Regions from separate parts of the Thainema salinarum CENA647 genome, predicted to be linked through region 3. Evidence: predicted binding sites of a transcription regulator. Region 3 holds the regulator's gene; each other region holds the start of a gene.

Region 1 (8,272 bases), 4.4 Mb from region 3:
GGTGGTGGAAATGACAAAAATCAGGACAAAGAACAGACATCTAAGGATGGTGGAAGTGACAAAAATCAGGACAAAGAACAGACATCAACGTCATCATCGGTAAGCTGTGAGTCCGGTTCTGTCACATTTGATTTAGTTGGTGGTGGCTCAACCAATGCAACGTCTTGCATTGGTCAATTTGGCGGTAATGATGCTCAGGGTGATGGTTCCGGTGCCCTATTTGACCAGCTATCCAGTGGTGTTTTCAACGGCATAACAGACTGGGACTTTATCGGGAAATCCGATGAAGGAGGTGGTCTGCTGAATTTTGACGTTGATTCTAACGGTACTGCGGGCAACTGGAGCATTGATAGCTCAATTGACGGCCCGTTTGTTATCAGCCTCAAAGCTGGCAACTACTGGAGCGCTTACTTCTTTGAAAGCGCTGACGATGTGCTAGGTGGTAGCTGGATTACTGATGGGGTGGCCACGAATAAGCGAGGCATTCCACTTGGACTGTCCCACGCAACGCTCTTTGTTGCGAATGTTGAAGATGTCGTAAAAGATATCCCTGAACCAACAACCGCTGCTGCTTTAGGTCTAGTCGCGCTGGGTGCAACTCGTATGCTTAAAAAGCGACTTTAAAGGATCTCATACCGAATTTGGTCCCAAAATTCAGGAGGGGAATTTTGCCAATATGATGCGGCAAAATTCCCCTCCTGTGGTTCTAATTGGCAAGGTACAAAATAGGCGTGGCAAATTCAGCGTTACTCAGGGTTACTCAATAATCTCAAACTTAATTTGTGTGTCCATATTTGACTGAGCATGACTGCCGGGACGCAGTATCCCTGATACAGGTGAAGCATAGCGAGGGTGGGAGGTTGCGACCAGCGGCACGTGATGATCGGCGACAGCAACAGCATTTGTCGGATCAAATCCACGCCAGCCCGCACCTGGCAAATACACCTCTGCCCAAGCGTGGAGGTCGAGATTTTTGGCATCTGGATCGGGTTTTTGGTAGCCGCTGACGAACCGAGCCGCTAAACCAACTGCCCGACAGGCTTCAACAAACAAAACCGCATAATCGCGGCACGATCCGAGTTTTTCCTGCCACGTAACTCCAGCGGGGAACGGTTCCCCCGTTTCCCGCACTGTATATTCACACTCATCATGGATGCGCTGATTGAGCGTAGTGAGAAACGGAACCACCTGTCGATCAACGCTGTGGTAGATGTCTTGGGCAAGTGCGATCGCAATTGGGTCAATCGTTTGGGTATATTGGCCCTGGAGGTAAGGCTGGAGATGGAGCGCCATCATTTGGGGATAGTGAATTGGCAGATGAGTTGCCCAAGTTTCCAGCAGATAATTGAACGGATTAGAGCCGAGCGTTTCCACCTCAGACGTGACATGTATCTTGAGCGACTCCAGCTCAAGATCGGTAAACCACAGCCGCGTGATGGCATTGCCGTCTAGTTCAGTCAGTTCAGACCAACCTGTTGGTTTCGGATCAATCTGCATAGAAAACTGATGAACGATTTGCTGTCCATCGCTGCGAGGTCGCAGACGGACAACATGCGGCATGAGGGGTACAGGTTTGCTGTAGGTATAGTGGGTTATGTGTTTGATTCGATAATGCACAGGCTGGATGCCATCAACAAAAAATTGAACAGTCGATCAGTTGACAAGTAGCTTCACAATCACACTTCTACAGGCTCCAATGCAAAGAAGTCAGAAAACAGCTTGTCATTAATATCATTAACGCGGCACTGAATCCGGTCTAAAAATTCGTGCAGTCCGTTTTCAATCACTTCTTCAATTGTGATGTAGTCCAGTTCGGAGCGTAATCGACCCAAAGCGCGATCGCTTTCTTTGCGCCAGGTGCCTAATGGCATACCTAGAATTTGATGGAGCGACTGTTCCGCGTGGATGAGGCAAAACTGAATAGAACGAGGGAATTCCCGATCCAAAATTAAAAACTCAGTGACCGCGTTAGGCGTGATCCGGTACTGCCGCTTACGGTACATTTCGTACGCACTGGCAGATTTCAGGAGGGCAATCCACTGGAGTTCATCTAAAACGCCACCTACATCAGTTACAGAAGGCAGCAAGATAAAATACTTCACATCTAGAATGCGTGAGGTTTTATCGGCTCGCTCTAGTAAGCGGCCAATTTGGCCAAAGTGCCAGCCTTCGTTGTGGGCGAACGTGGCATCCATAATGCCGGTGAATAGGTGACTAGATAGCTTGACCTCTGTGAAAAAGTCGTGGATATCGGTTGATTGGGGATTTTTGGCCGCATCTCTAACCATGTAGTAGAAGGCATTTAACTGCTCCCACATTTCCGAGGAGATGATTTCCCTGACCGAACGAGCATTTTCACGAGCCCGTTCGAGACAGGAGCAAATGGAATTGGAATAGCTGCCGTCAAAGGTGAGAAATTGAATGACGTTCTCTGCGTTGGCTTCGCCATATCGTTCCTTGAATAATCCGCGATCGCCCGTAGTGATAATGAGAGGTTCCCACTGTTGGGCTACTCCCACAGGCGAATCAAGTAGAAGGTTCAGGTTGACATCGATGAACCGAGCCACGTTTTCGGCCCGCTCAACATAGCGGTTCAGCCAGTAAATTGAATCTGCGACGCGACTAAGCATAGGTGAATTGGAGTTTATTTAGGTCGTGCTGAAAATTGGGTTCGGTGGGCGGTGCCGCTCTCCGGGCGCGGTTTTGGAAGATTAGACGGCGGAATATGGTTTGTAGAGGCAGGCTTTGTTGATCACCCTGGATGAGATGCATACGTTAATTGCTAAACCTGCCCCTATCAAACGGTTGTGGGTGTGATGAAAATTCCTAAATCACCCAGGTATCTTTGCTGCCGCCACCTTGGGATGAATTGACCACTAGAGAACCTTTCTTGAGCGCCACACGGGTTAAACCGCCCGGATTTACGTAGATGTCTTTGCCGTAGAGGATGTAGGGGCGCAAATCCACATGTCGGCCTTCAAACCGATCACCGATCAGCGTCGGTACCCGCGAAATATTGAGCGTCGGCTGGGCGATGTAGTTGCGCGGATTGGCTTTAATTCGTTCCGCAAATTCGGCCCGTTCTTCAGGAGTAGCTTGAGAACCCATCAGCATGCCATAGCCACCGGATTCATTGGCTGCTTTGACGACGAGCGAATCGAGATTCTGCAACACGTGATCTAACTGCTTCGGTTCCCAGCAGAGATAGGTGGGTACGTTGGACAGAATTTGGTCTTCGCCGAGATAGTACTTGATCATTTGTGGTACATAGGCGTAGATAACTTTGTCATCGGCCACGCCTGTACCGGGTGCATTTGCGATCGCAACTCGACCTTCCCGGAGTACATCCATAATTCCCGGTATACCCAGCATCGAGTCGGAACGGAACTCTCTCGGATCAAGAAAATCATCATCAATGCGGCGATAGACGACATCAACCCGCTCTAGTCCTTTGGTCGTGCGCATTTTCAGGAAGCCATCGGAGACGACCAAATCTCGTCCTTCCACCAGTTCTGCTCCCATCTGCTGGGCTAGGAAGGAGTGTTCAAAGTAGGCCGAGTTATACATGCCGGGAGTCAACACAACCACGCGCGGATCGGGCACAGGCGGTGCCAGATTGAGCAGCGTTTCTAGCAACTGGCTGGGATAGTCATCCACAGGCCGAATATTCATCTGCTGAAAAATTTGCGGGAACGTACTCTTCATCACCCGTCGATTTTCCAATACGTAGGAAACGCCGGACGGACAGCGCATATTGTCTTCTAAGACAAACCATTCACCACTGCGATCGCGCACTAAGTCCGTTCCCGTGATGTGACACCAGATGCCCTCAGGTGGTTCTAAACCGATGCAGGGTTTGAGATAGCCAGTGGCCGACTCAATCAGGTCGCGGGGAATGATGTCGTCATTGATGATTTTTTGATCGTGGTAAATATCATGAATGAACAGATTAAGCGCCTGAATTCGCTGTTTTAGCCCTCTTTCTAGCCAATCCCATTCCTTTGATGCCACAATCCGAGGCACGATATCGAACGGAAAAATTCTCTCGGTGCCTTGATTATCGCTATAGACGTTAAATGTTACACCCAGCTTGAACAGTGCATTTTGGGCAGCCTGCTGACGACGCTTAATTTCGTCGATGGATAGAGAACCTAACCGCTCAATCAGCAGTTTTGCCTCTGCGCGGGGAGTGGCATCTTCCAAAAACAGTTCGTCGTAAAAGTCTTCAGGGTCATATTGATTGAATTGCACGGTTCTGTTTGTTTGCGACTGCATCATTGGCGACTGAATCACGTGAGATGTATGCATGATGAAAGGCTCGCAGGACTTCAGACTGTAATTATCAATACGAAATACCGTTATTTTTATAACTCCCCAGGGCTATGATGATGTCTCTGCTTAAGCTTGGTTTTGTGTTTGGGCAGATTAATTCAGGGTTCCTTGACTTAGTTGAGTCGAATATTTGCTGCAAGGTTTGCTAGTTACAACCACTGCAAAGAGACACTTTTTCACATGTCGGTTCACTCACAGAAGTGGTCTGTTTGCTGCACCTTTAGATCGCAGCAGCACAAAGCAATACAGGGTGCCGAGATTCGGCACCCTGTATTGCTTTGTGCTTTAGCCAAACTTTAGGCTAGTAATTCGCCTGTTTCCTGCAACGCATGCAATCGGTGATAAATCCCACCATGTCGCAGCAGTTCCTCATGGTTGCCCACTTCGGCAATGTGGCCCTGATCGAGTACGACTATTTTGTCCGCTTCTCGCACCGTACTCAAGCGGTGGGCAATCACAATTGTCGTGCGCGTACCGAGAATACTCCGCATGGCAAGCTGAATCGAGCGTTCTGATTCATAGTCCAAACTGGAGGTCGCTTCGTCAAACACCAGTACGTCTGGATCAACCAGTAAGGCTCTGGCGATGCCAATTCGCTGGCGTTGACCACCGGATAAGCGCACACCTCGCTCACCCACCATCGTGTAGTAACCGCGCGGCAGCAGGTGCAGAAACTCATCGACTCTGGCAATCCGACAGGCTTCTTCGACTTGCTCAAAGGTGGCCTTGGGATTGCCGTAAGTGAGATTATCCAGCAGCGTGCCGTTAAAGACATCAACTTCCTGATGTACGATCGCCAGTCGCTTCCGGTAGGCCGTGATGTCCAGTCGCCGGATATTCTGCCCATCAATCAGGATTTGACCCTGACTCGGTTCAAAGTAGCGGAACAGCAGTTTGACTAATGTTGATTTTCCCGAACCCGATCGTCCAACCAGCGCCACCGTCTGACAGGGATGAATCAGAAAATTGATATCCTGCAAAACAGGCTTATCCGGGTTATAGCTGAAGGATAAATTCCGCAGTTCCAGCTTGCCCGTAAATTGATAGCTCAGGTCAACCGGAGGACGGGTTTCGTCCAGGACCGTACTGAATTCCGCTGCGTCCTGTCCAGCGGGAAGTTCCATAAAATCATGAAAACGCTGGATTGAGGTATAGCGACGGGAAAAGATCTCGGCCAGGGCACTGATCGGTTCCAACTCGGCATAGGCCATGTTCGAGATAGTCAGCGTCGTGACAAAGTGCCCCAGCGACATCTGCCCTCGCAGCACTGCGAACAGCGTGAGCAGCAAGACGCCAAACACGCACATCTGGATAAACGTGCGCTGCCAGGTAAACAGCATCACGTAGCCTTTGTGAATCCGATAAACGACGACATCATATTCGCGGTTGAGCCGCTGCTGCTGTCGAGCAAATTCGCTGTGTTCGGTGGCAAACGCCTTAACGGTTTTGATGTTCGTGATCAGCTCAGATGTGCGACTTTGGGTATTTTCCATGTAGCGATCGAGCCGATCTTCACGTTGAATTAACCGCTTTAGGTTAGTCAAGGTGAAAGCCAGAATCGCCACAAATGAAATGACAAACAAAACCGCAATCCGCCACTCAATCAGCAAGATGATTACGAAAATGCCCAGCACCCGCATGAGCTTCGGCACGAGCTGTCCCGCAATTTCCGGATACGTCCAGGTATGGTTCTCCAATCCGCGCGTAATCCGTCCGGCAATTCGGCCTGGATTATTCTCGTCATAGAAATCCAGCGGCAGCGTCAGAATTTGCCGCGTTGCCTGTTTGAAATGATCGCGTCGCGCCTTGAGCGACACAATCCAGTGATACCAAACGCCGAGCCACGGCTGAATTGGTGCTCGCACAACTGTCACCAGGAAAATCACGCCCATCAAAACCGCGATCGCAAGTCCTCGTCCCGCTGAAACGCCGGTAATTTGAGACACTCCATTGATGACCTGCTGACTCAGTTCATCTACAGGTTGACCCGACAAAACATTTAACACCTGCCCAATCGCATAGGGCACGGCCAAATCGATAATTTCAAACCCACTACTCGCAGCGATGCTAAAAAACGCGATCGCACGATAGGGTCGATAGTAATTTAAGACGGTTCGAAAATTAGCCACCCGTCACCTCCCCATGCAGCCCTTCTAGATATACTACATATACTACAATCTTTGCCGGCGATTTTCGGATGCCAAGTTAGAAATTGCAGAATGTCATGTGAGACGCCAGCAGCGCCAGCGCCTCACATGATGCTTAGATTTTGATGACGGTATTACGCCTTACGTTGGGCAATCCAGGTTTGATTGGCCACATCAGGTCGCTGCAAAATTGCGATCGCAGCTTTGGCGACATCTTCAGCACTGAGCGCCTTCTGATCAGTTTCTACTACCTGAGACTGAGTGGCTTCTGTCTGGCGATAGAGGGTAATGGGATGGGATGGCGATTCTGCTGCTAGTAATTCATACTGCACCGTAGTACAGCAAAGCTCTTGCCCCATCACTGCCTGAAGCTGTTGCTGAATCTGGGCTGGAATACCAGACTGGGTGGAACTGATAAAAAGAATCTGGGGAAATGCGCTCGCAGTAGCAGAACGATAGGCCGAAATTTCTGCGAGCGCGAGCTGAAACTCACCGGGCGAAAAATGGGGATTGAGTCCACCATCATGCTCAAACTTGCTCAGCATGAACTGAAATGAACAAACCTGAGCCGGATTCAACGGTGGCGCATCATCCACTGTTTTTGCCCGAAAGGTAGGAATAAACTGATTAAACGGAATGTCTACCGTTATCCACCCATTAGCAGCCGTATCAAATGAATAGTAGTAGGCAACAGAATCCCAACCGGAGCTGTTCCGTAAAATAAACTTGTAGCGATTTCCGTCGCCTTTGGCGCGTAACCGGATGCCGTCCCAGCCTCTGAGGTCAAACGGTGGTTCAAAGTTGCGAGTGCGCACCGAGGCAAAACCACCGGAATTTGCGGTTGACACATTCCCCGTAAAAAGCACGACATCATCCGCCTTGCGCATACCGCTCTCGCTGACGCCGCCCATTACCACATCGTCGAGAGCACCCCAAATGGCCTGCACATCCATATCAGAATTGGCAAAATTAAATAATATCTGTGTTTGACCGTGCGAAGGCCCTGCAACAGGTGTTGAGCCAGCAGCGATTTTGCGTAAATGCTGAACCAACCGCTCCGTTATCTGCCGAACCGAATCTGCTGACAGGTTAGACAAATCCGATTGCTCACTCGCGTCAATGATGATGGTATCAACGCTCGCATTGGTCGCAGAAGAGACGGAATTGACGGCTGGAAGATCTGCGATCGCATCTCGTGCCAGTACGTCCTGACCTGTTACCATCGCTACCGATTGGTCAGCTATCCGGAGTTGCTCGCTGATTCGAGTCGAAATTTGACCTTGGCCAATGAGTAGAACGGATTGAGGCGAGTGAGACATGACATCTGTTGGTTGAGGGGATGTGGTGCGGCCCAAAAGCTGCTGTAGCCAGCGAATACTGCCCAAAAACGGTATTTCGCCAAAGTAACTAAGGGTACTGAGAAAACGGCTAGCATTCCATTGAGATGATTGATTGAGTTTGGTCATGAATTTTCCTGGCAAATTCTTGACGACAGCTTTACATTCATCCTACGAAATCTTTAGCTTTAATTCATGAAAGCCTTAATCTCCAACGAGTCCAGTTACATCCGCTTAAGATGAAAACCAGAGCAGAAAAACGACTGTAGTTTAGCTTTGGAGGTTGTCTAATCAGATGCCGTATAAGACTTGGATAAGACCGTTGCTTTGCGTAGTTCTTGCAGGTTCTAAACTTCCCCCCACAAAACAGCTGCAAATTTTTAGGAGAATTTACTGCTGATTGCAAAGCAGACTTCAGCCATCATAAAGATGCTGAACCCGCGACATTCATTTATT
Region 2 (8,272 bases), 340 kb from region 3:
TCAGTTGGGGCTATCTCCTCAAGCTGCAATTAGCCTAGTTGAGGTTAGCCAGTCGCCTGCCGTCCAAGAGACACTCCTCAATTTGCAGCAGGTTCAGAGCCAACTTGCTACCGAACAAACTCGCTACACTGGGCAGCATCCCGCAGTATCCGGGCTCGTCCGGCAGGAAGCAGCATTGCAACAGCTGCTGCAAAGCCAAATTACTGAGCTGGTTGGAGTAGAACAAATTTCACCCGCTGATCTACAGGCCGGAGAAACTAAGCAGACTCTAGCTGCTAGCTTAGTGCAGTCTGAAGTGCAACGATTAGGGCTTGAAAGCAAGATTGAGTCTCTCAACCAGCTCAGAGGCGCTTATCGCAATCAAGCTGATGTTATCCCCAGCTTAGAGAAGCAGCAGCGAGAACTTGAACGGGAGTTGGCGGCTGCTCAAACGACGTATGAGAACTTGCTGATTCGATTGCAAGAAATTCGCGTTATTGAAAATCAAAACGTAGGCAATGCTAGAGTCATTCAGCCAGCGCTGGTTCCGAATGGGCCAAGGGAAACCGAAACCTCGAAGTATTTAATTGCAGGTAGTTTTGTCGGTCTTTTACTCGGTATTGCAGCCGCATTCTTTGTTGATTTGATTGATCGCTCAGTCAAAACGGTTAAAGAAGCGCAAGACCTATTTGGCTATACGCTGCTGGGTATTGTGCCTAAGTTTGATACGGACACGGCAACCCACGCTCAATCGCAGACGCTAGAGGGAGTATCACCTCGAGTGGTGACAACGACGTTGCCTCGGTTACCCATTCATGATGCCTATCAGATGCTGCAGGCGAATTTGAAGTTTGTTAGCTCAGATCAGCGGATTCAAACAATTGTGTTGACCAGCTCTGTGGCTCAAGAGGGTAAATCGGAAGTTGTGGCGAATCTAGCGGCTGCGATCGCACAGGTTGGGCGGCGGGTTTTAATTGTCGATGCAGACATGCGCCATCCTTCTCAGCACCATTTATGGGGACTTGTGAACTCCGTTGGCCTCAGTAACGTCATTGTGGGGCAGGATGAGTTTGATGATGCAGTTCAACAGGTGACGGAAAATCTGTCGGTGTTAACCGCAGGCGTGATTCCGCCGAATCCATTAGCATTAATCGACTCCGAACGGATGGCCTCTCTCATTCAGATGTTTGCCACAGAATACGATTATGTTCTGTTTGATACTTCACCCCTAGCAGGAACAGCCGATGCCGCCGTTCTTGGCAAGATGGCTGACGGTGTCATGTTGGTAGTTCGACCAGGAGTACTCGATTCAGCCAGTGCAACCGCCGCAAAATCCTTGCTCTCCCGGTCTGAGCCAAATGTTCTCGGTATTGTTGCAAATGGTGTAAATGTCAAGCGGGAACCAGACAGCTACTTTTATTACACCAACGCTCAAGCCGTTGAGGTAGCAGCACCGTCTAACTCTAATCGTCGTATGAAGCTCAAGCGCTAATCGTGCAGGGGCGTTTAGCGGTTCAACATTATAAACACTACGTCTATACGAAGGTATGGCCCGTATGGTAATCAAACATCGGATTCTGCGACGTCTGTCCGCAGCTGGACTGGTCATGGGTTTCAGTCTGACTATCCCAACCACAGCATGGGCACAGATGGTTGCTCAAAGGACAGATACAGATGCGCAAATGAATTTAGAGGAGTTTCCTGGAGAGGAAGCAGACGGGAATTTTGAGCAACAAGAATTAGAACCTGGAGAAGAGGACGCTGAGCCGGAAACGGTTGTCCCAGATCAGCCGCGGCGGTTTGTACCAGATATACCCGATTCTCCAACCGTCTCATTTGAGCAGTTTGGTAACGTTGACTATATTTTGGGATCTGGCGATCAAATTGCCATTACTGTATTTGGCTATGAGGAATTTGAGGGTTCTCGGGTCGTTTTACCAGATGGCACAATCTCAATTCCGCTGTTGGGACCCATTCGGGCCGAGGGCAGGACAACTGAGTCTCTCTCACGTGAATTGACTAGTCAGTTGAGTGCTTATCTCGTCAATCCATCAGTCGATGTGAGCTTAACTGTATTACGGCCAGTGGTGGTCAACATTGCTGGGGAAGTTCATCGACCGGGCCCTGTTCAACTGAGCAGCCTTACAGATGTGCGGACTCGGGTTGACACAAACTCCAGAATCACCTCATCCAGCACATCTCCGACCCTCAGTACGGCCCTAGGTGCAGCAGGTGGTGTGCGTAGCACCGCTGATATTCGTCGCGTCATCGTGCAGCGGTCGCTACCGGGAAACAAATCGGAGTCTATCGAGATTAATTTGTGGAATGCAATTTGGTCTGATGATGTTGCCGCAGATCCAATTTTGCGAGATGGAGATTCAATCTATATTCCAGAAGTTACCGATGGCACTCAATTCGATCCTCGGTTAGTGGCAACCTCGACCTTTGCCCCCGATACGATTCAAGTACGGGTTGTGGGCGAAGTTGAAAATCCTGGTCCGATCGAAATTTCCCCGGATAGTTCAGTGTCATCTGCGATCGCAGTTGCGGGTGGTCCAACTGAGGATGCTGAACTGGATGAAGTTGTCCTCGTTCGACTCAATCGCGATGGCGAAATCGCTGGGGAAGAAATCGATGTTGAAGATTTAGTTGATAACTATCAGGTACGAGAAGGCGACGTGATTGTTGTGCCACAGGAAGGCTCACGGTCATTCCTCGATTTCATTCCACGGGTGCTCGGTCCAATTGGAGATGTGCTAGATATCTTCAGTTTCTAACCAACCTCATAACGTTTTGCGATATGCGCGATCGCAAGGTTGAGTCTCTGGAACCGTTCATATCATGCTTGAAAGCGAGAGGGGGCCCTTCCTCTCGCTTTCTACTGAGCTATAAAACTATCGGTTCAGTCTCACAACGCTATCTTTTCAGGATTTAGTGAGAATAAACCTGGAAGACAACGTCGGAGATGTATCCGAATGCAACCGGGCCAATATCAGAGCAAGGCTCTTTCGGCTTCACGGTCAGAGCAGCAGCCATCTTGTAAACGCCAGGTGTCAAGTTGACAGAAGCGGAACCGGCAGGAATGTTGAGAGTAGCGGTGTACTCAAACACACCCTTGCTTGTCATGACTGGCGGAGCAGACAAATTAACTTCTGCTGCGGTACCAAAGCCTTCAAGGGCAAATTCAACATCAGCCTGAATGCCGTAGCACATCAGCAAGTCAACTAGACGACCACCTTGGAACTTGATTTTCAAGCTCATTGAGAACGCTTCATCATCTTTGATGATGTACTGGGAACCTTCACCTGTTCCTGCAATATCCAAATCCCAGATACAAACCTCAACTGGAGGTAGAGGAATCTTGTGGACTTCAGTTGCAGCTTCTTGGCGCTCTTGAGGTAGTAATGTCGTCATGAGAGTAATCTCCAAATGTTGCATGAGTTAGACGTTTCAGTCGCTAGCAAACGAACTCAGTACTGGGAGTGAAGTGCTTGGCTTAACTCAACGCGTTGTCTGTTTGCTAACTGAACACATCATGGCAAAGGCAACTTTGTACCTACAGTACCCATCTAGGCGATTATCAGTTTGGGGTTGGTGGGTTGATGGGTTAAGAAGTTGGGGGTTGATAGTTGAGGGGTTGATAATTGAGGGGTTGATAATTGAGGGGTTGATGGTTGAGGGGTTGATGGTTGAGAGGTTGGTAGATTAAAAACAGAGCTGGTAGTTAAAAATGGGGATAGCAAATTAAGTGTGACAACAGTAGGCTGCGGGCGTGAATACAAATGGTGGTTGAGTGCCAAAGACTGCGCTGATTCAGCTAAGAGTCTTCGTTATTAATCTATACACAAGTAAAAGCTTAAATTCTCATAAACAGCTTAAAGCTAGATAAAGCAATCGTTTTGATGGGCTTCAGGAACTGATTATTTACATAAGTTCACCTAATTTGAGCAAAATCTATTGCGATCGCAAATAAACGTAACAGTACATTTCAGCAAATGAGCATAAATACTGGTTATGCTGATTTATATGATGATTCACCCCGTGTGTTTTTGCGATTTTGGAGTAAGCGTTTCATTCAGCATAATGAACACAAGCGTTGCCTCCAGCTCTTTATCCATCTGATGTGTGACTTATGGAATTGATTCTGCTCTCTGCTGTTGCGATCGCAGTGATCTCGCTAGCGCTTTCTCTCTACAATCGGATTATCTTGGGCTAACGCTTGATCGTTGAACAACGCTCAGTTGAACAACGCGATTGAGCGGTCAAGCTATTCGTGGCTAATTCATGCCCTTTTTCGCCCGGATTTGCAGCTCGTTGGTCTAAACTCGATTCGTCATTGGTGGCAGCCAAGCCATATTCAGCAGCAACTTCTGCGTAGAAAGCTGAGTTGGTTTTGATTACGGGCGTTATTCACGCTTGATATTTTCTTTCGATACATCTCCGACGCATAACGACACATAACATAAGACCTTATCGGAAATTGTTTTGTAGCGCGGCGGAGCCGCGCTACAAAACAATTTCCGACCCCAAAAACTTTATTTCCAATAAAGTCTATAGAAATGGGCGGAGCGGAATTACCCCGTTGCGCTCTCTTTTTGGGTTGGCTGATTCCCTGCCAGTACGAAACGAGTCTGGTATGCCAGAGTTAAATCCGAATTCGAACCGGATTTTTAGGCTGATCGCCGTAAGGTGATAGAAGCAAAGCCCCCTTGTGATTTACAGTCTTTCATCATGTATGAGTCCCCATTGGACGATAATCAAACTGCAGTTCAAAACACGATTTTGATCATCAATGATCAGCCTGATCAACTCCGAGTTTTAGCAGATATTTTGCAGAGCAAAGGATTCGTGGTGAAGACCGCCATCAATGGTTCGATTGCCTTGGCATCTGCGCGAACTCAACTGCCTGATCTGATCATTATCAGCGTAGAAACGTCAGCGTCTGCCGATCAGGCCTATGACGTTTGCCAACGGTTCAAAGCAAATCCGACTACACAGGCTCTGCCAATTATTTTCATCAGCGTTTTAGATGCGGTGATGGCAAAAGTGCGGGCATTTGGTGCAGGAGCTGTAGATTACATCACTAAACCGTTTCAAGTTGCCGAGGTTGTAGCACGGCTCAATACCCACATCACCCTGCGACGCCTGCAAACCCAGCTCGAAGCTCAAAATCGGCTGTTGCAAGAACAGATTGCAGCCAAAGATCAGGCATTGCGCGATCGCAAACAAGCGGAAGAAAAATATCGCAGCATCTTTGAAAATGCGGTTGAAGGCATGTATCAGGCCAATCTGGATGGGCAGATTACCAGCGCGAATCCAGCCTTGGCGCGAATTTACGGCTACGAATCACCAGAAGCGCTAATTACTGAGCTGCCCGATATGGATGAGCTTTATGTGCGTCCCCGTCGCCGTGATGAAATTTTGACCTACATGCGGCAGTTTGGCGATGTGATGGATTTTGAGTCTCAGGTTTATCGCAAGGACGGTTCGATTATCTGGGTTTCAGAAAATTTACGGGCGGCCCGTGATGAGAAAAACGAGATTCTCTATTACGAAGGCAGCGTACAGGATGTCACGGAGCGGCATCAGGCTGAGGCTGAACTGCGCCATCAGCGAACACGGGCTGAACGCTTATTGCTCAACATTTTGCCGCAGCACACGGCTGAGCGACTGAAGCAAAAGCCAGCCGTTATTGCCGATATGCTGCCGGATGTGACGATTCTGTTTGCCGACATCGTAGACTTCACGCGCCTGGTGGCCGATATGCCCGCTCGTGATTTGGTGCGAATGCTGAATCAAATTTTTTCGGAATTTGACCATCTAGCCGAGCGCTATGAGGTTGAGAAGATTAAAACCATTGGTGATGCCTACATGGTGGCCGGAGGAGTACCGTTGCCTACTCCTGGCCACGCGAGTGCGATCGCAGATATGGCGCTCAGCATGCAGAGCATCATCAGCCAATTTCGCACGGTCGGCGAACATGCTCTCAACCTCCGAATTGGCATCAATACTGGGCAAGTTGTTGCTGGCGTCATTGGTACGCGCAAGTTTACCTACGATTTGTGGGGCAACACAGTCAATATTGCCAGCCGTATGGAATCTCAAGGTATTCCTGGCAAAATTCAGGTAACGGAAACAACCTACCGTCGCCTCAAGACTACATATGACTTTGAGCCACGGGGCAAAATCTTTGTTAAAGGGCAAGGCGAAATGTCAACTTACTGGCTGCTTGGCCGCAAGGGCGGGGCCGTGTCTGAGCCTGGGGAAGAATAGTGCTGCAGGGTTCAAGTAAGCGTCGAGCTTCTGAAAATCATGATTAGTTAGTTAAGAAATAATAAATCCACTCATTTCTGTAGCACTTTATACAGAAAATATTGTTATCCTGAATAGGTATTCAACTTCTCATCTGACCCCAGCGAGGTAACTCCCATGTCTGCATCTGAACAAGCGCGGGCACTCATGCATCGCCATCATCATCAAATCAAAAGCCGTCAGCAAGCCATGCTCAGCCGCTCCGCTACTGAAATTGGGATGCCAGCAGAAGCTGCCGAGCATTGGAGCCATATCCAGGGCAAACCCAGCGCATCCGCAAGCCAAAGCTACGACCGCAGCCGCTCCGCCCTGAGCTAATTAATCCATTTCAATCATTTGTAATTTGAATTTCAGGTAGTCATCAAGAGCTATCAAGAGTAAGGATGTTGTGCTGTGTAGCGTCGTCTACATAACAAGCATCCTTATTTGAATATCACTGCATATCACTACCAATTGCTAAATTAGGTGTTCCGCACAGGCGGATTGAGGCGTTGTCTGCATCTCGACATGAGACGATGAATCAGTCCGCTTTTTCGTTCGCTCCCGTTCGTACACTATGTCACAGGTTTCGCTGCTGTTGTTTATTGCAGGTCAAACGCCAGAGTCCTGGAGTGCGATCGCAGATGTAGTGTATTTGTGTGAATACCGACTGACTCAGCAGTGCCGTTTAACCATTATTGATATTGTTGAGCAGCCAGAGATTGGGGCAAACTATGGGATTCTGGTCACGCCGACTTTGATGCGGATTGATATCTCACCCCGTCGTCAAGTCGTGGGTACGTTTGATGCCACGCCTCAAGTCTTGCAGCGCCTCAAATTAAGTTCAGATCATCGCTAGTGCTGTGTCAACCTCCAAAACCCACCAAACAACGTTGACTAACCGCTAGTTTGAATTTGGGGTTCCACACAGTATGGGAAAGCTTAAATTCATGGAGTAGAGTAAATTAGGGTTATGATGCAGTGTTGGCTGCGATCGCACGATATTGGCATTAACAGGTGGTAGTGACATTCAAGCCGTAATTTGGTTGGCGTAAGCAGAATCGACGCACCCCAGTCACTGCTTTTTGAGAACTACTGAATAAACTAGGTCAGCGAGTTTACTGAACGTTGGAATCAAGGTGAAATGCAATCTGTGCCTACAACAACAGTGCTGGGTATTGGAACAGCTTTAACGACTGAAGCGATCCAAACCCAGATCGCTGAACTGCCATTCACTGTTGTTGTAGAGCTGACGCTAGAGGCAGCACAGCAACGACTTCGCCGCCAGTCTTTCGCCGCCATTTTACTCGGCCTTGATTTGCCTCGTGCATCCCAATTAGAGGCATTAGCGCATCTTTGCCAAATTGGCGTTGACCTGCCGATTATTGTAGTGGGTCAAGCCATTGAGAATGATTGGGCCATTCATCTACTCAACGCAGGGGCCGAAGATGTGTGGGATGCAGCGGTAGACAGGCAAACGGGAGGATATGGCCTGAACCGGCTGGTTCAGCATGCGATCGCACGCTACCAGTCCCGCCGCCACCCTCAACAGTCACCCAATCGTTCACAACCTCAAGCGCCAACTCTAACACCAGCATCCCCCATCAACTATCAACAAACCTCCCCATCCCCCGTCACGCCGACATCACCCCAAACCTCCGCCCCCTCTGAATCTGACCTCCAAACTATCTTGACCGATATCCCCAATGGTGTGCTGTGGCTGGATAAAGACGGTCAAATTCAATGGGTCAACCAAGCTGCCACGGATTTGTTTCAGTGCGATCGCACCAGTCTGGTTGGTCAAACCTTTGGGATGCCGATTCCCGGACAGATTACGGAAGTCTGCTTAGTCGAGCCAACCTCTCATATTCCACTGATGGTGCAGGTGGAAATGCAGTTGGTGCAAATTGAGTGGCACAATCAACCTGTATGTCTGGTGCTGCTGCATGATGTGACAACGCAGCGACAGGCGGAAGCAATCGTGCATCAGCAAGTGGTCTAC
Region 3 (8,272 bases):
CCATAGGACAGGTGAGGCCGTCCTGAAAAGTCAAGGGCGACCTGAACGAGTGATTCATCCAGCGGCGCAACAAAATGACCAAAGCGGTGGATACCTTTGCGATCGCCCAGGGCTTGATGAATGGCTTGGCCAAGTGTGATGCCCACATCCTCATTGGTGTGGTGATCATCGATCTCCAAGTCACCCGTGGCGCGTACTTCCAAGTCAATCAAGCCATGAGATGAAATTTGATCCAGCATGTGATCCAGAAAGGGAATTCCGGTTTCAGCGATACATTTTCCCTGACCGTCGAGATTGACCGTAACGTGGATGTCGGTTTCTTTGGTGGTACGGCTGACCGAGGCAATCCGGGCAGCAGTATCTAGATTGTTGACGGTGGAAATTTGGCGATCGCGGGTCTGCATGGGTCAAATAAATAGCTCTCAGGATCTATCCTATCGCGCTAGCTGCACCATTCGTGCGGGCTGATCCGTAACGGTGGTGGAGTATTATCCGTAGCACCATTGGTCGGCATTATTCGTAGCGTTGCCCTTGATGCTCGATCCAGCCTCCGGGATGAGAGCCATTGGGATCATGATGTGTCCAGTGCACCACTCCGCCTTGACTGTTCCACTCGTATTCTCCCCGAAATCGCACTGTGTCTCCTTGACGCAGAGCATCAATCCGGGGTGCAAGGTCAATATTGTGGCTGATGAGAACCGTATGTCCAGACGAGAGGCGAACGATGAAGCGCTGATGACGGGAACCCTCTAAATCATCTGATAGCAACCGATCAACTTGACCTGCGGCTTCTACCATGACGTTGGACGCATGCTGAGCGTAGGCATCCAGAATGACCTGTTCGCTGGCTTGGGCAATCGCTGATGGAGACTGCGCTAGGGATTGATGCGATGGTGGGCTGGTGAAGGCACAAGCGATCGGCGCGATCGCAACTGCCGCCAAGGCGATAACTTGAGGAATAGCCCGCTTTAAATCCGTCATGTCAGGTTGGTTGATGAGTTGATGAATGTTGATGAATTGAGGATCAGCAGAGGAGGATCTGCGATCGCAAATCCTTCTCTGCTGACGATTTATGCGTTCCAGTTGTAGCCAATTCAACTTAGTCGCGGCAACCGTGAACGTACGATCTTACATGCCCATAATTTCGTAGCCAGAATCCACGTAGAGAATTTGTCCGGTAATCCCACTGGCCAAATCGCTGCAGAGAAAAGCGGCTGCATTGCCCACTTCTTTTTGGGTTACAGTGCGGCGCAGGGGCGCTGTGGCTTCAACATGGTGAATCATGTCCAGAATGCCACCAACGGCAGAAGAGGCCAGCGTGCGAATCGGGCCAGCCGAAATGCCGTTGACGCGGATATTGGCTGGGCCTAGATCGGCGGCTAGATAGCGGACATTCATCTCTAGTGCAGCTTTAGCGATGCCCATCACGTTGTAGTTCGGAACTACTTTGACGCCGCCTAGATAGGTCAGAGTAACGATACTGCCGCCCTCGGTCATCAACGGCTTAGCGGCATTAGCCAACTGCACCAGAGAATAAGCACTAATATCTAGCGCGGTTTGAAATCCGGTGCGAGAGGTATCCACAAAGTTGCCCGTCAGGTCATCCCGATTGGCAAACGCAAGGCAATGAACCAAAATATCAACTCGTCCCCACTTTTCCTTTACCGCATCAAATGCCGCAGTTACTTGCTCATCGTTCTGCACATTTAAGGGGAGAAACAGGTCAGGATTGAGCGATTCAACCAGATCAGCCACTTTCTTTTCATGACGACCCCGCTCGTCCGGCAAGTAGGTAATGGCTAAATTGGCCCCGGCTTGATGGAGCTGTTGGGCAATGCCCCAAGCAATGGAACGATTATTGGCAATACCCGTAACAAACGCGTTTTTCCCTGAGAGATTTAGCATGGTCGTCCGTTTATGTCTGTAGTTCAATAGTCAACGTCTGTTCCCAATCCTCTCATGCCAGCTCATCAATTCGTGAGCGATCGCGATCGCAAATCATTTGGTCAGAAGAGTGGCTCAGTAGTCGGGCGATGCGCACCAACTACTTGCAACTCATTGCGCACTCTCAGAGTGACAAGGGATGGCAATATCCACACATAATCCAGTTTCTCCGCTTATGATTGAGGTGAATTATTGGCGTAAACCGAGAAAACCTTAGAAAATCAATCCCTATCCTTAAGAATATGTAGCATTTATCACAAAAAAGTGTTTCAAGAGTAGGTTTTAGTGGGTCTAATATATAGGCGTTGATACAGACGGTCTGTTTCGTCCCATACGTGTGGGTAAATACGTAAAACCAGCACAAACAGGTGGTAGGGCAAAGAGGTATGGTAGTGACGCAAGAGCGACCACTCGCGGATTTATTTAAGCAGCTCAGCGGCGGTATTTTTCCACCGGTAGTTGAGTCATTTGAACGAGGTAAAACCATTTTTTTCCCAGGCGATCCGGCTGAGCGCGTCTACTTTTTATTAAAAGGCGCAGTCAAGCTCTCGCGGGTCTATGAAGCGGGAGAAGAAATTACCGTAGCGCTATTGCGAGAAAATAGCGTGTTTGGTGTTCTGTCACTGATTACGGGCAATCGTTCGGATCGGTTCTACCATGCTGTCGCCTTTACTCCAGTGGAACTGCTATCGGTGCCGATTGAGCAGGTTTCCAAGGCCCTGGGTGAGCATCCGGAATTAGCCATGCTCATGCTGCAAGGTCTATCCTCGCGAATTTTGCAAACCGAGATGATGATTGAGACCCTCGCCCATCGGGATATGGGATCACGGCTAGTCAGTTTCCTGCTGATTCTCTGTCGCGATTTTGGCGTACCCAGCAAAGACGGTATTACGATCGATCTCAAGCTGTCCCATCAAGCGATCGCAGAAGCGATCGGTTCAACTCGCGTAACGGTGACCCGCCTGTTAGGTGATTTGCGCCAAGATGAGATGATTTCGATTCACAAGAAAAAGATTACTGTACACAATCCTGTCATTTTGAGTCGGCAGTTTACGTAGCCTGTGCGTCATTTGTTTATCGATCAGCGCAACACTGATTTGTCGTTGCCTTTTTGTTCTACAGTGAGCTTGTTCGCAATTGACCCCGAAGCTTGGCATTTAAACCTATGCTGGTAGAGGAACGTGGCTATATCTCACGTATAGATTGAAGCCGAGATCCTGACACTACGTCCATTGCGTCGATTGAACAGGCTGTTGCTGTAGGTTAACTAAACTCTTCCATGACCATAGGGTACGTCCTGATTGTGGCTATTCTCATTCTTGGCGGTGTGATCGCAACATTGGGCGATCGCATCGGCATGAAGGTGGGAAAAGCTCGGCTTACCCTGTTCAATCTGCGTCCACGGCAGACTGCGACATTGGTTAGCGTCATAACAGGCAGCTTGATTTCGGCCTCTACTCTGGGAATTTTATTTGCCGTCAGCAGCCAGCTTCGCAAAGGCGTTTTTGAGTTCGAAGAAGTGCAGACGGATCTGCGGGAGGCACAGACGGATCTCCAGCAGGTGCAGCGCGATCGCGAGCGAATCGAAGATGAACTAGAAGAAGCCCAGAGTCGTCAAAAGAAGGCGCAGCAGCGGCTGCAAGAAATTAATAGTTCACTCAACGCGGCAGTAGAGCGTCAGCAACAGACACAGGCACAGCTTAGTCAGACTCAAACAGAGCTACAGCAGAGCGAGCGCAGCTATGGTCAAGCCCAACGTCAACTGCGTCAGCTCTCTCAGCAGGAGCAGGAGCTACAGCAGGAAGTCCAGCAGCTTCAGACGGAACGACAGGCATTGATTGAGCGGGAACGGGAAATTCGGGCGCTGATTGAGGAGCGCGATCGCGAAATTGGCCAACGAGATACTGCGATCGCACGTCAGAAAAACTTACTGGAAGAACTGGAAGCCCAGCAGGATTATCTATCGACCGAGGTTAGACGGCTGGAGCAAGAAGCACAAGGACTGCGTCAAGGCAATGTGGCACTGGCTCGCAATCAGGTCTTGGCTTCGGGTGTATTTCGGGTTGAGCAACCCGAAGCAGCAGTGGATGCGATTCGCCAAATTCTTCAGGAGGCCAATCGAACCGCGCTTCGCGCCGTTTTACCAAACTTCAACGATCCAGAGCAGCAAATTATTTTTATTACGAACCCGGAAGTCCAGCAGCTTGTTGAACAGGTTGATGACGGACAAGCTTATGTAGTACGAATTCTGTCAGCGGCAAACTACTTAGTTGGCGAACCCTGCGTTTTGGAGGAGAACGATCCCTGTATTCAAGTATTTTGGGATGCCGTTCCCAATGACTTGATTTTCGACACAGGAGATGTTGTCGCGGCCACGCCTATTGAGCGCGAGAATTTAACGACTCAGGGCCTGCGAGAGCGATTGTATTTACTCTTAGCAACCTCGCAGTTTCGTTCTCGACAGGCTGGCGTAGTCGTGGACGACGTTGATGTGGCGGGGCGTCCAGAAACCATCTTTCGCTTTTTAGAACAGGTGCAGCGCTATGGGCAGCCCGTCAGCCTACAAGCGATCGCAACTCAGCCCATTTATGCCTCTGGCCCGGTTTTAGTTGATTTGGCTGCCGTACAAGATGGCCGAATTCTGTTCCAAACCGGACAACCCGACCCGTTCCTGCCTCCAACTGGTTTACGTTAGTCATCTAATTCTCTTCGAGGTACGGCTACAGCAGGATCGGTCGGAAGCATTAGCGAGTATGAAGAGCTGCGATGCGGCAACCAGAGAGGGAACAGAATATGCGATCGCGCTAACGTCCTCTGGTAATGCACTTTAGCAGCCTAACAAGACGGGGTATAGCGTCGAAATTGCTGAGATAATTGCCTTGGATCAAGGCTAGTTCAGTCTAGGCATTGAAGTGTTTGGCTCGGTGAATACGGGGGCATCGGTGTTTGACCAAGTCTGCCCCTCCATTTTTGCCTAATTTTTGCCTACAACAAGCTGGAAGGAATTGACAGCTCACGAACCGCTACAAATATCGGGACACGGCAATGCCATGTCCCGATTAAATTCGCCGAATTCTACATGCCGAATTAGCTTAAGTCATCAACCGTATTTTCTGCTTTATCCAAAGCTCGTTCTGCTTTGGTTTTAGCCGAATCGAGTGATGCATTTGCTTGATCTTCTAACCGATTTTTGGCTTCACTGGCTTTGTTTTCGATTTGATTACCAACTCGCTTTGCATTCTCAGAGGTACTGTCCAGAACGCGTTGAGCGTTTTCCCTAACATCACCCGTTCTTTTGGCTTGCTGTTCTCTAGCCTGCTTCGTTATCCTTTCGGCATCTCTCTTAACTTCCGCAGCTGGTCGACTAGGGCGACTAACTTGGTCAGTAATCGTTCGCTCGACGTTGGATGTACTGCGCTGGGGCACGGCCTTGGTGCTAGCAGAGGTTGAGGGATTGCTACAAGCGGTTGTGATGAACAACAGCATTCCAGCAAAGAGGATTCCGAGGGTTCGTTTTAAGAAATTCATGTTTTAGTTTTATGAGGAGTTCTGTGTACAGGTTTCATAGTAGTGAGTCTTACAGTCAGAACGTCCATCACAGGGCTGATCTCAGCCTGCCAAAGGTAGGGGCTATTGGTTTGAGTTTGTCTCAATAATTTGAGTGATTAGCTCAGAGACTTGGCTGGCTCGATTCAGCACCATCAGGTGTCCGGCTTGCTCAATCGCCACGTCAGGTTTAATCCAACGCATGGGAAAAATGCGATCGCACAATCCATGAATATGATGCAGAGAATCGGGGATGGTGTGATTTTTCCACACCACCACGCGATGCAGTGCCCATTTGAGAAAATGCGGGTCGGTATCTAGCAAAATAACTTTTAGCAACTTCCGTTCTTCCACGGTTTCCACGCTAAATACCCAATAGGCAAACCAATAAACTGCCCACAGCAACGTCTTGAAGGGAAAGACGCGATGCAGGGGAAACCAGCGAAATAGTTTGTAGTAAAACGGAATTTCGGCAGTGGTCTTGGCGCTAGACAGGAGAATTACCTGCTCGACATCAATCTGCTTGGCCATCTCCACCGCGACTAATCCACCAAAGGATAGGCCAACTAGAATCGGTTGATCCGACTGAACCTGCTTAGACAAACGGCAGGCATAGCTACTCAGGGATTCACCCCGTTCCGGCTCTAGCCAGTGAATATGTACCGGACGATAGCCCTCAAACTTCAGCTCCCGAAAGACGCGCTCATCCGCTCCAAGACCACTGATAAAGTAAATATCCTTCTCTGCTCGCTCGGTAAACGTGACAATCGCTTGATCTTCTGCTTGATGCTGTGCGATCGCGCTTTGTCTATCCGAGCGACTCGTCGTACCCGCTAGTGCTTCCGACTGATCCCGATTAGGCTGTACCTCTGTCATCTCAAACGATAATTGCTGACTGCTCTAGCAACACTAATCCTATTGTTGAAAGGAACTCATACTTAAGGCGTCGGTAAAAGGGTAGAGGTCAAGTCGTCCTATTCCTCTCTCTCCGCTTTTTCTTTCAACATATCCGACTCAATTGCATTCAGCGTTTTAATTGCCAGTCGCTTGGCTTCCAAATTCCAGCCCCATTTTTGAATTGCAAACGCGACGTAAAACCCAATCGCTGTAGCGGTGAAATCGAGCGGTTGCCGCCAGGAAATGCCTATTAGCAAGCCCAAACCGCCGATGCCCCAAAACGGCAGCGCCACCAGTTGGCGATTGTTTTCTACCAGCTTGGCAATGAAGTTTTTCGGCATACTATCTGCGATCGCAGTTCTGACCTCTTTTTGCTGCGGATAAGGTACAGCCAGACCGTACTTCGGGCGCAGCTTTTCGATTTTGCGAGCCTCGGTGCTGTACTGAGTCAGCTCGTCCTCGGCCATCATAATCAGCTGTTCGGCTTTATCCATTGTTCTTGTTTGGGATAGGTGAATGATTGGATTGTTATTAGAAACCTGTAAGGGCAGGTTTTGCCGAAACCCTAATTACAATGCAATTACGGATCTGCTAAACCTGCCCCTACCGAATGTTTATCAATTACAGACTAGGTGTTTTGGGCTTAAATTCCCAATCGCTGATAAATCGCATCCAGATTCTTCAGGTGATGCTGCGGGTCGAAGCAGGCTTCGATTTCCTCCGGTGAAAGATGCTCTTTCACGCGCGGGTCATCGCAAATGCGCTGATGGAAATCGCCGCCTTCCACGTTCCAGACTTCGTGAGCGTTGGACTGCACTACCTTGTACGCCTCTTCGCGAGACATGCCCTTGTCAACTAGCGCCAGCAGCACTCGCTGACTGAACACCACGCCGCCGTAGACGTTCATGTTGCGCTGCATATTTTCGGGATAGACCAGCAGATTCTTGATCAGGTCGGTCGATTCCACCAGCATGAAGTGGGTAAGGATGCAGGCATCCGGGAACATCACCCGCTCAACGGAACTGTGGGAAATATCGCGCTCGTGCCAGAGGGCAACGTTTTCCAAAGCTGCGATCGCATGTCCGCGCACAATTCGGGCCATCCCCGTCAAACGCTCTGACTTAATCGGGTTGCGCTTGTGGGGCATGGCGGAGGAGCCTTTTTGTCCTTTGGAGAAATACTCTTCCACTTCCAGCACGTCGGTACGCTGCAGGTTGCGAATCTCAACCGCAAACCGCTCAATCGAAGCGGTCAGCAGCGCCAATGCCTGCATGTACTCCGCATGGCGATCGCGGGAGATCACCTGAGTGGAAGCGGCATCGGGCTGTAGACCCAGCTTTTGACAGGTCAAGGACTCGATGCGCGGATCAACATTGGCGTAGGTGCCAACCGCACCGGAAATTTTACCCGTGGCAATCTGGCTGCTGACTGCGGCCAGCCGATCGCGGTGGCGCAGCACTTCAGCCAGCCAACCTGCAAGTTTGAAGCCAAAGGTAATCGGCTCGGCGTGAATGCCGTGGGAGCGACCGATCATCACCGTGTTGCGGTGCTGCTGCGCCTGATAGCGAATCGCCTGAATCAGGTCTTCTAGTCGCCGCATGATCAGCTCAATACTGGCTACTAGTTGCAACGCCAGTGCCGTATCCAACATGTCGGAACTGGTCATGCCCAAGTGAATGTAGCGTCCAGCGTCGCCGACGTACTCGTTCACATTAGTCAAGAAGGCAATCACATCGTGACGGACTTCTTTTTCAATTTCTAAAACGCGATCGCGATCAAAGTTGGCCTTGGCTTTAATTTCCTCAACCGCTTCGGCAGGAATATAGCCCAATTCGGCCTGGGCTTCGCAAACGGCAATTTCCACTTGCAGCCAGGTTTTCAGTTT
Region 4 (8,272 bases), 210 kb from region 3:
TTGCTCGAAAACTGCTGAAAATCATGTGATCATTTGCGCCCAGATGGTCTAACCTGTGTCCATCATCTTGTCAATCGAGGCGTTTCTTCCTACAAACCTATGAAATTTCTGCATTATCCAAACTTAGGTAGGCCCATCAAACGCACTTGGCGCATCTGACGCGTTTGGCACTGGGCCACAATCCGTAAAGTCTTGTAAATTCCACGTTCAACTCAGCAATTGATTTAAGCAAGAGGTGTCCTAATGAACGCAACCGTGAGCATTTTGGCTGAAATTCCTGAAGAACTACATGATTCCCTGCGCAGCTTTTTGGAGAGCCATCCCACTTGGGATCAAGACCGCGTTTTCTCGGCTGCTCTGTCTCTGTTCCTGCTGCAAAATGGCGAATGCGATCGCAGGGCGTCGCGCGTCTACCTAGACAGCTTGTTTAAGCATGCGGTTTAACGGGTAAGCCCGTAAATCCAGGTTTTGGTACGGTAAGTGGAACATTACTGCTTCCGGCCAGAATCTGGGTTCTGTGAAGGATGTAGAGGGCTGTGAGGGTTATAAGGGCTGTAAAGGGCTATAGAGGATTTTGAAGGGGACTGATTTTGCGATTGCGCTTGTCTGTCATCAGCATGATCAACTTATACAGGCGTACACATTCCCTCAGCCTTATTTTGAGCAATATGCGGATTGCGCTGATATTGTGCGATCGCAACAAGCGTAAACAACAAAAAAAGGGACAATCATCGATTGCCCCTAGAGAACCAGTTTTACCCGGACGGAAAAGTTACTTATGCGGCTTGCTTCGCCGCTTCGAGCTGTTCAGATACAAATGACCAGTTGACGAGATTATTCAAAAACGTGTCAGCATAATTGGCCCGACCGTTTTGGTAATCAAGATAATAAGCGTGCTCCCAGACATCCATTGTTAGTAACGGCGTTTGACCGTCCACGATGGGGTTCACGGCGTTGGGCGTGTTGACCACCTTCAGCTTGCCGCCGTCTAGCACCAGCCAGGCGTAACCGCTGCCGAATTGGCCCGTGCCAGCAGATTTGAACGCTTCTTTGAACTGATCAAAGCTGCCAAAGTCGGACTTGATTTTATCGGCTAGTTCACCTGAAGGCGTGCCGCCGCCGTTGGGACTCATGCAGTTCCAGTAAAACGTGTGGTTCCAGGCTTGCGCGGCGTTATTGTGCAGCCCCGTCATTTTGGGATTGTTGTAAGCGGCTTTGATCACCTCTTCTATGGATCTATCCGCCATGCCTGCGTCCTGAACCATGCTGTTGTAGTTGTTGACATACTTGGCATGGTGCTTATCGTGGTGAAATTCCAGCGTTCGGGATGAAATATGCGGCTCTAGCGCATCGTAGCTGTAGGGCAGATCGGGAAGTTGGTAAGCCATAATTGCTGTCCTCTCTTGATCTAATGTCTCTTGCACATATGCCTTTTGCAGGCGTGAATTGTTATGCGGCTAGGTTGCACAGTAATTCACACAAGAGTTCTTACTCATAGGGTGAGAGATTTGGGCTATTCATCCCCCCTTCAGAAGAAAGAGATTGGCAGTTCTTTGTTCAAGTCTATTGATGGATGGAAGAACCGCGATTGGCTATCAAGCGCATTTAGCGTGGCTTGATGAAATGTGCCAGGCGCTGAATTCGGCAACTAATATTTCAACTTAATCCGCCTAAATCTGTAGCTTTTACTACAACGGACAGCAAAACCGGAGCAGTATACCAGAACGAAACAGAGTAGTGGTATGTAGGCCATGTTCTGGTAAATCCACGCTTTGCGTGTCATCTACCAAAGGTCAGAATTGGTCTTCATGAACCGATTCTGGAGCGATACGCACCAGATCGGTTGTGTTGAGTTATATCGAGTCCGTGTATAGGAACCCTGTTTATTTTTTTGGAAATGCTTGCTCACCAATCATTTCTCAAAGAATAAACAATGGGTTTTTAACCGGATTTCTATATTGGACGCCATTGAGCAAGGTTGAACGAAGTATGTCTACGCCAGATCCGGTTATGTCTGCGGTTGAGCCAGAAATATCTGAAAACGCTGAAGGTTGGCACGTGAAGCCGAGTGCCGTGTTTTCCGTTGAAGAATTGGCCGAGCTGAATGCGAAGTGCGATCGCAAAGGCTGGCAGCAGTTGATCACTCATCTCAGCGTGATGGCGATTAGCGGTGTCGCCTGGAGCTGGAGTTTGAGCCAGGGGTTCTGGTGGCTGTCGGTTCCGGCGGTAGTGGTTTACGGCTTTAGCTTGGCTTCCATGTTTGCCCCAGTGCATGAGTGCGTACATCGGACGGCATTCGCCAATCAGCGGGTGAACGATGTCGTGGCCTGGTTGGCGGGCATTCTGTCGTTATACAACAGCACGTTTTATCGCCGCTATCACAAGTGGCATCACCGCTACACCCGCGTGTTGGGTAAAGATCCTGAATACGAAGATCTGCCGCCGACCAATTGGGTGTCTTACCTCTGGATTCTGAGCGGCATTCCCTGGTGGATGGGCAAGGTGCAGGGACACTGGCGGATGGCAACGGGCAACTTTGAGGGCTGTCCCTATATCTCCGAGGCGGCAAAAGGGGAAGTGATCCGCTCGACTCGCTGGCAATTGGCTTTGTATGGAGTTGCGATCGCACTTTCTCTAGTTTTCCAACAGCCTTGGTTTCTGCTCTACTGGCTGCTGCCGCTGGCGGTGGGTCAACCGATTCTGCGGTTTATTCTGCTGGCCGAGCATACAGGCTGCACCCAGGACAATAATCCCTTGACCAATACCCGCACAACGCTGACGCTGTGGCCGTTACGGCTGCTGATGTGGAACATGCCCTTTCACGCCGAGCATCATCTCTATGCGTCGATTCCGTTTCACGCATTGCCCCAGGCACATACGAAGCTGGCTGGAAAGCTGACCCATGTGGCACCGGGCTACGTGGCCGTGAATCGTCAGATCGCCAGTCAGTTCGGCAACTCGCTGGGTACGGCGGCATGAGCAGTTCCGCAGGCGTTTGGATCGCGCCAGACTTCCCGCTCCAGTGCGGCGTGACACTGCCGCAGGTGCGCGTGGTGTATCAAACCTACGGCGAATTAAACTGCGATCGCACCAATGTCATCCTCTACCCTACTTCCTACGGGGCACAACACACTGACATTGACTGGCTGATTCAACCGGACGGCATTCTCGACCCAACTCAGTGGTTTATCATCATCCCCAATATGTTCGGCAATGGCCTCTCCAGTTCGCCCAGTAACGGTGATGTGGACGGTGTCGCCGAGCAGGGCATTTACTTTATGCACTGGGATAACGTCACGGCCCAAGAGCGACTGCTGCGGGAGGTGTTTGGCATTGAGCAACTGGCGCTGGTCTACGGCTGGTCAATGGGAGCGCAGCAAGCCTATCACTGGGGCGCGCTCTACCCGGAGCGCGTGCAGCGAATCGCGGCTTTGTGTGGCACGGCGCGAACCACGGATCATAATCGGATTTTCCTCGACAGTTTGCGATCGGCGTTGACTGCTGATCCAGCTTGGAATGGTCAGAGCTTTGACGGTGTACCGGAAAAGGGATTTCGCACCTTTGCCCGCATTTATGCCAGTTGGGCAGCATCACAAGCCTACTACCGGGAGGGCATCTACTACCAACTGGGCTACGAGTCGCTGGACGACTACCTCTGGCAAGCCTGGGAAATGAACTACCGCAAACGCGATCCGCGCAACCTAATCGCCATGCTCGATACCTGGCTGCGCTGCGATGTCGGCAACAATCCGGTTTATCAGGGGGATTATGAACGAGCGATGCAATCCATTCAGGCCAAAACGCTGGTCATGCCCGCCACCACCGATCTGTATTTCACACCGGAAGACTGTGCAGCCGAGGCCAAACTAATTCCCAATGCCACCTATCGACCAATTCCCTCGATCTGGGGACATCGCGCAGGCAACCCCTACCAAAATCCCGAAGATGCCGCTTTTATTCGACAGGCTGTGCAGGAATTACTAAGAGATTAACTACTTCTTTACGCTTCGTGATTTGGTGTGTTGTCTTAACAGCAATATGTCTTACAAGAACCACGATTCAAGTTATAAGTTATTATGTACCACTCAAGTCGAGATGAGCGCGCCAGAATAAATTATGGGAGTTCGATATCACAACATTGTGCTTCAAGGTGTTACCCAGCAGGAACTAGCCGATTATTTAGCTCAATTCTCCTTTGATTGCTACATCTCACCACCATTTAACGGGTATACGGCTTTATATGAGATGGCAATGTATGAGAATTACTCATTTGGCCTTTCCCACATATTTGCTACTTCTCGACAGTTACCAAAGCTGATTAAAAAAGCAGGTCAGCTAGATCGCTTGATACATCAGTATAATGAGCCGCATCTTGCTACATTGGCTTGCTTAACATCTCATCTTTCTGCTCGATTTTCATGCTCTGCACTTGCTGTTCTAGCAGATGGAGATTGGGCATTTTTTTGGTATCACTTGTCCAGAAACGGAATAATGCTAGATGAATATACAACTCGTTCTGGTTCAGATTGGCGACCTGGTCGAGGAATCAAAGATTTTTCAAAGGATCTTTCAGTTGATACACCTAAAGGTGGAGATGCCCACAAGCTATGCAGCGCCTTTGGTCGAGAACATTGTGTGCAAGATGTACATACTATTTTGCAAAAGCCTCCAGATTATGAAAGTTTTTGGCGAGAAGAGGAAAGAGAAGATCGATATTTAGCTTTGTTAAAAATGGATCGCTATGACTGTTCATTACGTCATGAAGCACTTGCGAGAGCGTTAGGAATGCGACCTTGTTGGGTGGTTGGTATGGACTATTTATGTTGTGAAGGTGGCGGTGACTTTTGGGCTGTCTATACAGATGTAGCAGAAGACATCGATCCATCCGAAGAAGATGCACTTGATATGGTTAAGCACTTGCCATAATTTTTAGATAGAAGAGATAGCCTCTACAGCCCTCTATTCTGCCTTCTCGGTGCGTTTTGCTTCATTCAACACACTCTACTGATTGCTAAAATGTTCTTCTACTTCTTGTCTTAAAATATCATCTGTTCGACTTGCAAGATAGTTATAGATATTGGGTTTACCCTGATCAGCAGCCCAAAATAGCGCCGTTTCTCCTTGAGTAGTCTGTGCATTAATATCAGCTCCAGCATCAATAAGAAGCTTAACAATATCAAGTTGATCAGTACAGGCTGCGTACATCAAAGGCGTCCAATCGTCTTCATCTTTTTCATTGACATCTATTCCAGCATTAATCAGTAATTGGACAATCTGGACATCTTCAGTATCGATAGCATCTGCTAAGTATCCACGTCCTAATAGTGCCTCATGAGCATTACCTTTGTGAGATAGATACTCTAGAAGCTCAGCAATTTTTTCTAAATCTCTTGACTCAATTGCATTTTCTATGTCTCTATGAAAAGACATTTTCTTCTCCTTTTATTAAAGAGGTTGATTTTAAGTGCGATCGCAGTTTTGTAGTATACGCTTCTATCAGAAAAACCACCGTTAAATATTCTGATTAATATCACCAGTAAATATTGGGAGCAGACGAATGCAAAATTGATTTCTCGATTCCCTCTATAGCCCTTTACAGCCTTACCTATCCACCCATCCAACCCATCCACTCATCCACCCCAAACCCATGACCCAACCCCTCTCCCACCTCGCCCGCGAAAAAAATATCCGCTACTTCCTGATCTCCTTCACCGATCTGTTTGGTACCCAACGCGCCAAGCTTGTCCCTGCTGCCGCAATTGACGAGATGGCCGCTAGCGGAGCAGGATTTGCCGGATTTGCCACCTGGCTAGACATGACGCCTGCCGATGCCGATATGTTTGCGGTGCCCGACACCACCAGCCTGTTTCAACTGCCCTGGAAACCCGATGTCGCCTGGATGCCAGCGGATTTGTTTACACCGAGGATGGATGCGATCGCACAAACGCCGCGCATGGTGCTTCAGCGAGTCCTCCAGCAGGCGCGAGACATGGGCTACAGCGTCAAAACGGGAGTGGAATGCGAGTATTTTCTGCTGTCACCGGATGGCGAAGCGCTATCTGATCCCCACGATCGTCAAGTGAAACCCTGCTATGACCAGCAGGCGCTGATGCGGCGGTTTGATGTGATTGCGGAAATCTGTGATGCCATGTTGGCGCTGGGTTGGGGAGCCTACCAGAACGATCACGAAGACGCCAACGGTCAGTTTGAGATGAACTGGATGTATGCCGATGCGCTGGTCACGGCGGATCGGCATGCGTTCTTTAAGTACATGGTCAAGTCCATTGCCGAAAAGCATGGTCTGCGAGCCACGTTCATGCCCAAGCCGTTCGCGCACCTGACCGGGAATGGCTGCCACACTCACCTCTCAGTGTGGGACACCAGCGGCACAACGAATCTATTTCACGATCCAGAAGGCGAACTAGGTCTGTCGTCACTGGCCTACAACTTCATTGGCGGCGTACTGCATTCAGCATCAGCGCTTTGCGCCTTTACCAATCCAACCATTAACTCCTACAAGCGGATTAATGCGCCCACCACCCTGTCCGGGGCAACCTGGTCGCCCAATACCGCCAGCTACAGCGGCAACAATCGCACCCATGCGATTCGGATTCCTGATGCGGGACGGTTTGAGCTGCGGCTGGCTGATGGTGCGGCTAATCCCTATTTACTCGCAGCGGCGCTGATTGCGGCAGGACTGGACGGCATCGCCCAGAAGCGCGACCCTGGCCCCCGCTGTGACAACAACAACTACACCGAGCCGCTACCACAAGGTTCAGCTCAACCTCTGCCTGCCAATCTATTAGATGCCTTGCGGCAGTTGGAGCAAAATACCATCTTCCAGGATGCGATGGGAGCAGAGTTTGTACAGTCTTATCTCAAGCTCAAGCATCAGGAATGGAACAGCTACCACGCTCAAATTACGCCTTGGGAACGGGAAACGACGCTGGATTGTTAGAGAGGTTAGGTATAGCTCTACGGGCATGGCTCGCTAAGGCGCTAGGGTAACCCAACAAAACTGTTGCTGGTGTTGGGTTTCACGTTGTTTGACCCAACCTGCCGAGGAACTGAAGATTCAGCGTTTTACGCTGTAATAAAGCAGCAGTACACCGTTGGGATAAATTTTGCTGTCGGTCAGATCTAACGCCGTTTGCGGAATCACGTCAGCGAATAGCGGGATGCCTGCACCCATCAGAAAGGGATTCAGTTTGAGAATGAGCTGATCAATGAGATGGTTAGCAAACAAGGTGCTGGCCAGATTTGCGCCACCGCAGAGCCAAATGTCCTTGCCATCTTCCGCTTTTAGCTGTCGCACCACCTCAATGGCCTGATCTGAAACCAGTTCAACGTTGGCGTCTGGACTTTCCGGCACGCTGCGAGAAAAGAGGTACTGCCGCAGATGCGCATAGGGACTGGTGACGCCTTCCTTGAGACCAACTTCATAGGTTTTGCGCCCCATCAGCACCGTATCAAACCGCTGATTGTCGCCGTCAACGCCCATCACCTCACGCAGATGGGAGGGAACCGTTTCAGGAAAAGTGGCAAATAAATCAGCAAAATAGTCCTGATCCTGCGAAAATCCATCATGGGAGCCATCGGTATGCGCAATGAAGCCATCTACGCTGCAAGCGACGTAATAAATCAGGTTTCGCATTTGGCCCTCCCTCACTACACAAGCTTGAGCAGCCACTTGATATTACTGCTTGTCGTGGTGTTGAATATCAAATCTGTGTATAGGAACCCAATTTATTTTTTGTGAAACGTTTGCGGAGCAAATGTTTCACAAAAAATAAATCATGGGTTTTCAACCCGACTTGGATATAAGCCATGATTTTGGATGGACTACCGACTATTTTTGAACGGCTGTGAAACCACCATCTACGACTAAATTGTGGCCCGTCACGAAGGCTGCGCCATCGGAGCAGAGCCAAACGACGGCCTCGGCGATGTCTTCGGGTGCGCCAATTCGCTGGAGCGGGATGCCAGCAGCCACCTGATCCAGCATTTCAGGCGGTGCGCCTGCCCACAAGTCTGTTTTCACTGCGCCAGGGCTGACCGTGTTAATCCGAATTCGATCAGCCGAGTACTCAGCGGCGGCGGCACGGGAAAGGGCAATCACGCCAGCTTTGGCGGCTCCGTAGGCTCCGTATCCGGCAACTCCCAACAGTGCGCCTTGCGAAGACGTGTTGACGATCGCACCTGCGCCTGACTGCTGCATGACCGGAATCTCGTACTTCATGGACAGCCAAACCGACTTGAGATTCACGTTCAT

Evidence for each region. The regulator NtcA, encoded in region 3, controls nitrogen genes in cyanobacteria. The targets are predictions, from matches to a motif close to TTTGTANNNNNNNNTACAAA.
Region 1: a site for NtcA is predicted at 4,333-4,352, ahead of AC286M_RS29340 (circularly permuted type 2 ATP-grasp protein). Genes of this name have one in related genera too.
Region 2: a site for NtcA is predicted at 6,329-6,348, ahead of gifA (glutamine synthetase inactivation factor IF7A). Genes of this name have one in related genera too.
Region 4: a site for NtcA is predicted at 5,478-5,497, ahead of glnT (type III glutamate--ammonia ligase). Genes of this name have one in related genera too.

What each region holds. Positions count from the first base shown of each region.
Region 1 covers NZ_JBYJZJ010000022.1:5,160,509-5,168,780, forward strand. The annotation lists gene AC286M_RS29325 (PEP-CTERM sorting domain-containing protein) at 1-624, shown strand, start outside; gene AC286M_RS29330 (transglutaminase family protein) at 757-1,617, opposite strand; gene AC286M_RS29335 (alpha-E domain-containing protein) at 1,677-2,630, opposite strand; gene AC286M_RS29340 (circularly permuted type 2 ATP-grasp protein) at 2,827-4,308, opposite strand; gene AC286M_RS29345 (ABC transporter ATP-binding protein) at 4,629-6,461, opposite strand; gene AC286M_RS29350 (CIA30 family protein) at 6,614-7,945, opposite strand.
Region 2 covers NZ_JBYJZJ010000022.1:409,326-417,597, reverse strand. The annotation lists gene AC286M_RS08690 (GumC family protein) at 1-1,471, shown strand, start outside; gene AC286M_RS08685 (polysaccharide biosynthesis/export family protein) at 1,536-2,756, shown strand; gene AC286M_RS08680 (hypothetical protein) at 2,911-3,393, opposite strand; gene AC286M_RS08675 (adenylate/guanylate cyclase domain-containing protein) at 4,711-6,252, shown strand; gene gifA (glutamine synthetase inactivation factor IF7A) at 6,409-6,609, shown strand; gene AC286M_RS08665 (circadian clock KaiB family protein) at 6,848-7,129, shown strand; gene AC286M_RS08660 (sensor histidine kinase) at 7,424-8,272, shown strand, end outside.
Region 3 covers NZ_JBYJZJ010000022.1:747,906-756,177, reverse strand. The annotation lists gene hisB (imidazoleglycerol-phosphate dehydratase HisB) at 1-404, opposite strand, end outside; gene AC286M_RS10110 (DUF3465 domain-containing protein) at 514-981, opposite strand; gene fabI (enoyl-ACP reductase FabI) at 1,129-1,905, opposite strand; gene ntcA (global nitrogen regulator NtcA) at 2,331-3,002, shown strand; gene AC286M_RS10095 (DUF3084 family protein) at 3,224-4,639, shown strand; gene AC286M_RS10090 (ATP synthase subunit B family protein) at 5,032-5,472, opposite strand; gene AC286M_RS10085 (alpha/beta hydrolase) at 5,575-6,366, opposite strand; gene AC286M_RS10080 (hypothetical protein) at 6,465-6,881, opposite strand; gene purB (adenylosuccinate lyase) at 7,031-8,272, opposite strand, start outside.
Region 4 covers NZ_JBYJZJ010000022.1:960,931-969,202, forward strand. The annotation lists gene AC286M_RS11020 (DUF2811 domain-containing protein) at 244-444, shown strand; gene AC286M_RS11025 (superoxide dismutase) at 777-1,388, opposite strand; gene AC286M_RS11030 (fatty acid desaturase) at 1,990-2,979, shown strand; gene AC286M_RS11035 (alpha/beta fold hydrolase) at 2,976-3,992, shown strand; gene AC286M_RS11040 (hypothetical protein) at 4,117-4,926, shown strand; gene AC286M_RS11045 (ankyrin repeat domain-containing protein) at 5,002-5,430, opposite strand; gene glnT (type III glutamate--ammonia ligase) at 5,648-6,958, shown strand; gene AC286M_RS11055 (dihydrofolate reductase family protein) at 7,076-7,654, opposite strand; gene AC286M_RS11060 (glucose 1-dehydrogenase) at 7,850-8,272, opposite strand, start outside.